Regions from separate parts of the Paramixta manurensis genome, predicted to be linked through region 1. Evidence: predicted binding sites of a transcription regulator. Region 1 holds the regulator's gene; the other holds the start of a gene.

Region 1 (3,165 bases):
AATTTTCTCCAGCGCCTGCAAAGGTTTCTCCATCGTGAAACGATCGGGCAGCCGGTGGTAGAGAATGTCATCGGCCAGCTCGCGTAACCGGGCAGAGATCAGGTTGGCGTTCCAGCGGATCACCGCCTCAGCATGGCTCTGCTCTACCAGCTTTTGTACTTCTTCCGGTTGATGCAAGCTCACCGAAATATGTTCTTGTAGATCGAGCGCGACCTGAAACGCGCGCGTCAGGCGTTTATGGCTATTGTTTCGGTTGGCGGCCAACATATGCATTTGCTGATAGCACATGTTAATCAGGTCGACCGCTTTCTGCTGGCGCGCCAACAGCGGCGGCAGCGCTTTCTCCGGATCGGTTAAACGGGTAAGTAAGGTGTATTTCGCATCGCAATAGTCGGCGAGTTCACGATAGAGCAGGCTCAACGTTTCACGCATTGGTTGCTCTTTCCACAGCGAAAACCAGAACCAGTTAAAGAAGCCGTACCAAATAGTTCCGCCAATATAGAGAAGCGGTGGTGCCCAGATCGGCATGCGGCCGATCAGGCTGAGGGTAAAGATGGCGGCAATCAGTGAGGCCGGCAGTAGACGCGCATGGAGCGGGCTGATTTCTCCGGTCACGCCCAGTAATAGCGGCATGGCAAGCAAGATAGCCGGTAAGGGAATTGCGTGTTGCGTCAACCACTGGATTAGGAAACTGCTGGTGGCAAATAAGGTGCCGCCGACAATCAGGCGCTTAAAAAAGCGCTTATGCGGCGTATCCAGACCGGCAATATTGCAACAGGCAGGCACCAGCGAGAACAACAGACCCTGTTGTAAGTTACCAAATAGCCAGCCAATCGCGACCGGCAAACAGAGCACCAACGTTTGCCGCAACGCATAATTGACTTCAGGGTGATAAATTATTCGCCGCCACATCCGCTTATCACAGTATAAAAAAACGGCGCGATACCAGGTATCACGCCGTGGGTTTAGAGAGCTTAGCGCGTGCCGTAGACGACGATGGTTTTGCCGTGCGCGGAGATCAGATTTTGGTCTTCCAGCATTTTCAGGATACGCCCGACGGTTTCGCGTGAGCAGCCAACGATCTGGCCAATCTCTTGACGCGTAATTTTAATTTGCATGCCGTCCGGATGTGTCATCGCGTCGGGCTGTTTTGCCAGATTGAGTAAAGTTTGTGCGATACGTCCCGTCACGTCGAGGAAAGCGAGGTTACCCACTTTTTCCGATGTGACCTGGAGGCGACGCGCCATTTGCGAAGAGAGGCGCATGAGGATGTCTGGGTTAACCTGAATCAACTGACGGAATTTCTTATAGGAAATTTCAGCCACTTCACAGGCCGTTTTTGCACGGACCCACGCACTACGTTCCTGACCCTCTTCGAACAAGCCAAGCTCGCCAATGAAATCACCCTGATTGAGGTAGGAGAGGATCATCTCTTTGCCTTCTTCATCCTTGATCAGCACGGCTACGGCACCTTTGACGATGTAGTAGAGCGTTTCGGCCTTTTCACCTTGATGAATTAGCGTGCTTTTGGATGGATATTTGTGAATATGGCAATGTGACAGGAACCATTCGAGTGTAGGGTCTGTTTGCGGTTTGCCGAGAACCATTCGCTGTTATCCTCTGTTGTAATCGTGCCCTAAACACAGGGCAAAGTTCCCTGTTAGGCGTGGAAATATTCAAACATTTTCCTGGCAGGAAATTTTCCGGGCCTCTGTTTCGAGCTAAGCTCATCAAATTGTCCCGTTTTCGCTTTTAATGGCGAAATATTACAGCTTTGTTTGTAGCACAGCTTTAGGCTACTGTCTTCTGTTGTCTCGCTTCAGCATGACGGGAATCGTTGATGTTTGCCGTTTTATTCGGGTAAGCGTAGTCTGACATGTCAGAGAAAGGTTAGGAGGAAGTGCGATGCAGGCGCGAGTTAAGTGGGTTGAAGGGCTGACCTTTTTGGGAGAATCCTCATCGGGTCATCAGGTACTGATGGATGGGAACTCAGGCGATAAAGCGCCAAGCCCAATGGAAATGGTGCTGATGGCGGCGGGCGGCTGTAGCGCGATTGATGTGGTTTCGATACTGCAAAAGGGACGTAATGAGGTGGCGGATTGTGAAGTCAAGCTCAGCTCGGAGCGTCGGGAAGAAGCGCCGCGTATTTTTACCCATATCAATCTGCATTTTATCGTTAGCGGTAAGGCATTGAGCGATAAAGCGGTCGCGCGGGCGGTAGATTTATCGGCGGAAAAATATTGTTCGGTGGCTATCATGCTAGGGAAAGGCGTTGAGATTACCCATAGCTATGAGGTTGTGGCGTTGTGATCCTGCGCCAACGATAATGGGATGCCGGGGCCCGGCATCCTTCTGGCATTACTCGATTTTTTTGCCTTCCATCAGCCGTTTCACCAGCGGCGACATAATCAGCTCCATGGCCAGCCCCATTTTTCCACCCGGAACCACTAGCGTATTGATGTGCGAGATAAATGAACCTTGCAACATCGCCAATAAATAAGGGAAGTCGATATCTTCCAGACCCTGGAAATGAATCACCACAAAGCTCTCATCCAGCGATGGAATGCCGCGGGCAGCGAACGGGTTTGAGGTATCGACGGTGGGAACGCGCTGGAAGTTAATATGCGTGCGTGAAAACTGCGGCGTAATGTAATTAATGTAATCTTCCATTGAACGCACGACCGAATCCATCACCGCTTCACGCGAATGGCCGCGCTCACTGGTGTCACGTACCAATTTTTGGATCCATTCAAGGTTAACGATCGGCACCACGCCTACCAGCAAATCGACCTTATCCGCCACATTATGCTGTTGGGTTACCACGCCGCCATGCAGGCCTTCATAAAACAAGATGTCGGTAGGTTCTGGTAGCGGCTGCCAGGGCGTAAACGTACCCGGCACCTGATTCCACGGCACCGCCTCATCATAGGTGTGCAAATACTTGCGCGATTTACCGCGCCCATTCTCGCCATATTCGACGAAGGTTTGTTCCAGCAGGCCGAAATCATTCGCCTCCGGGCCGAAGTAACTGATGTGCCGCCCTAAATCACGCGCTTTGCGAATGGCCATATCCATTTCCGGGCGCGTATAGCGGTGGAAGCTATCCCCTTCCAGTTCAGCGGCATGTAAATCCAACTGCTGGAAAATCTTACGAAACGCGAGGCT
Region 2 (3,165 bases), 410 kb from region 1:
CGCGCCCGGAAATCATCGGCACATAGCCGCCGCAGGCCGCAACCATCGGGCCTAGCATTAGCGAGGTTACATCCCCCACGCCGCCGGTTGAATGTTTATCCACCACTGGCCCATTAAGATTGAGGCTGCCCCAGTTCAACACGCTGCCAGAGTCACGCATCGCCATGGTCAACGCAACACGTTCAGGCAACGACATATCATGGAACCAGATGGTCATCGCCAGCGCGGCGATTTGGCCTTCGGAAACGGTGTTGTCACGTACCCCATTAATAAAGAAACGAATTTCGTCTTCCTTTAATGCGTGGCCGTCACGTTTTTTACGGATAATTTCTTGTGGCAAAAACAAGGTAACCCCCTGTTTAATCGAATCGGTCAAGGCGAGAAAAAGTCGGTCAAACCCGGTAAACGCCCACCGCGTCGGATGAACGTTTACCTGGGTGGCAGATTAGTATTTACTGTCGCTGGCGGCGCTCTGGTAACCGGCCGCGTTCAGCAAACTCGCCAGCAGGCTGGAAGCGCCAAAACGGAAATGACGCGCATCGGCCCACTCACTGCCGAGAATATCATCGGCCAGTTTCAGATAGAGTGCGGCATCATCAGCGGTACGCACACCGCCCGCCGGTTTGAAACCAACGCTCGCCTGCACACCCTTATCCCGGATCACGCTCATCATGATCTGCGCCACTTCCGGCGTCGCATTAACCGGCACCTTACCGGTAGAGGTTTTAATAAAATCGGCGCCAGCCTCAATCGCAATTTCAGAGGCCTGACGAATCAACGCTTCTTGTTTTAACTCACCGGTTTCAATAATCACTTTCAGCAACACGTTAGCTTGCGCACAAGCTTCTTTACAGGCTTTCACCAGCTCAAAACCCACCTGCGTATTACCGGCAATCAACGCGCGGTACGGAAACACCACGTCAACCTCATCGGCGCCATAGGCGATAGCGGCGCGCGTCTCCGCCAACGCAATATCAATATCATCATTGCCATGCGGAAAATTGGTCACGGTCGCGATACGAATCTCCGGCGTTCCCTGTTCACGCAAGGCTTTGCGGGCCACCGGAATAAAACGAGGATAGATACAGATAGCCGCAGTATTGCCTGCGGGGGATTTGGCCTGATGGCACAACGCAATCACTTTCGCGTCGGTGTCATCATCATTCAAAGTCGTCAGATCCATCAATTTGAGCGCGCGCAGCGCCGCAGCGGTAACATCAGTCATGGTACTCTCCGGTAAACAATTTCAGTGAGCTTTCCAACAATGGGATACTCAACACGAGGCCTTGGTTCCATGAAGAGTCGTTGAGATCCATCTCACCGCGAAAAGCGAGCTAACTCGCCAGAATGTTACTATTCTAACGTTTTGCCCGCCCCCATTACCGTGCTCACAATCACATTTAATTAAGAAACAGCTGTCGATACTAAAAACCAATCGTGACTAACATCACATTTAATCGCTGCCCGTGCGGGCCAGACGACACCGTTAGGGCAGATGATAATCGGCTATCACGATAATGTTATAATTCTAACATTATTCAGCCAGCGTCATAGGGAAAAATGCATCAAGATGAAAAAAAGGAGAGGTAAGCGAGGAAATACGCCTACAGAGCAAATACCCGGCGCGTATTTTCACGCAGCGCATTCGCCAGCGTTTCCGGTGTTTCCGTACGCAGTTCGCATAATATCTGCCAAACGTTACGGATGCGCTCGGGTCGATTGGGTTGCCCCTGAAAACCGTTGAGTGGCATGTCTGGCGCATCGGTTTCCAGTAATAAGGCGGACAGAGGGAGCTTAGCGATAGTGGTGCGGGTTTTAGTAGCGCGCGGATAGGTGATAGTCCCACCGACGCCAATCGCATAACCGGCATCAATAAATGCCTGCGCCTGCTGTAAGCTCCCGGCAAAACCGTGCACCACGCCACGACGAGGCACCTCGATACGACGTAAATGCATGGCTAATTTATCGTGCGTGCGCCGTGAATGCAGAATCACCGGCAACTGGTACTCGCGCGCCAGACGCAGTTGGGCATCCAGCAAGGCCTGTTGTTTTTCAAACAGCGGATTTTCCATATACAGATCAAGCCCGATCTCACCAATCGCCACCAGCTTTTCTGAACCCTGCCGTAGATGCTGCTCCAGTAACGCCAGGCTGGCATCATTATGGACGGCAACCGCCATTGGGTGCAGACCAAGCGCAGCATACAGCGGCGCATGTTGTTCCGCTAACGACAGCACAGTTTGAAAACGCGAGGCATCCACCGCAGGTACGATAACCTTCTCGACGCCAGCCTGCTGTGCTTGCGCCAGGCTGGCTGCTTCATCCCCGCTAAATGGCGGGAAGTCAAAATGGCAGTGGGTATCGACAAAGGTCATGCCAGTGAATCTTCATCATAATTTGCATCATTGCCCACAATATCACCCGCTACCGGGTCGAGGATAATCGGGGCGCTGTCCGGCTCATTCGCAACCGGCGCGGGCGGCGTAATCGGATGATGGCGGATAAACGACTCGCGATCGCCCTCACTCAGCCATTGCCCTAAAGTCGCGAGGAAATAGCGCCCACAACGACGCCCTAAGTGATAATCCTGATTCAGTGATGCAATACGGCTACCCAGTACGCTACTGGCGAGCGGTTTGGGCGGATAAATTTCAATAATACGCAGCCGCCCCGGCGGCTGCTCAATAAATTGCTGGATCTCGTGATAGCTCTTCTCATGCAATTGCAGGATGTTGACCAGCGGCTGTAGCGCACTTTCACCCAACCAGCGCTCCATGCGCTTTACCCATTGCGGCGTGTAATACATTTGCGAAGGCACGGTACGGATCACCACAATAGTATCTGCGCCGCGCCGTGCCGCTTCGCGCACCGGAATCGCATCGCTGATGCCGCCATCAAGGTAACCAATACCGTCCAACTCGACGCCGGGACGATAAAAGCCCGGAATCGCGCTTGAAGCTTTAATGATATTGAGCCAGGTATCGGCCGTTGGCGCGAAATAGCCAGGCGTGTAATCATCGCTGCGACAAGCACACATATAGAACTCTTTCCCGGCGGCAAATAGCGTTTCGGCCTTAGCTATGGAGAGCGGGAACTCTTGCGAAGTGATCTCTATCAACCAATCAAGATCGATAAGATGCCCGCCACGCACAAAGCGTAACGGAT

The links. The regulator CRP, encoded in region 1, controls carbon source genes, mostly activating them, when cyclic AMP is high. The targets are predictions, from matches to a motif close to ATGTGANNNNNNTCACAT.
Region 2: deoC (deoxyribose-phosphate aldolase) is a predicted target of CRP. The motif match lies at 1,436-1,453, and genes of this name have one in related genera.

The regions. Positions count from the first base shown of each region.
Region 1 is NZ_CP054212.1:373,079-376,243, forward strand. It holds gene PMPD1_RS01695 (YccS/YhfK family putative transporter) at 1-912, opposite strand, end outside; gene crp (cAMP-activated global transcriptional regulator CRP) at 975-1,607, opposite strand; gene PMPD1_RS01705 (OsmC family protein) at 1,906-2,310, shown strand; gene PMPD1_RS01710 (phosphoribulokinase) at 2,359-3,165, opposite strand, start outside.
Region 2 is NZ_CP054212.1:778,866-782,030, reverse strand. It holds gene deoA (thymidine phosphorylase) at 1-346, opposite strand, end outside; gene deoC (deoxyribose-phosphate aldolase) at 446-1,225, opposite strand; gene PMPD1_RS03855 (TatD family hydrolase) at 1,605-2,375, opposite strand; gene PMPD1_RS03850 (patatin-like phospholipase family protein) at 2,372-3,165, opposite strand, start outside.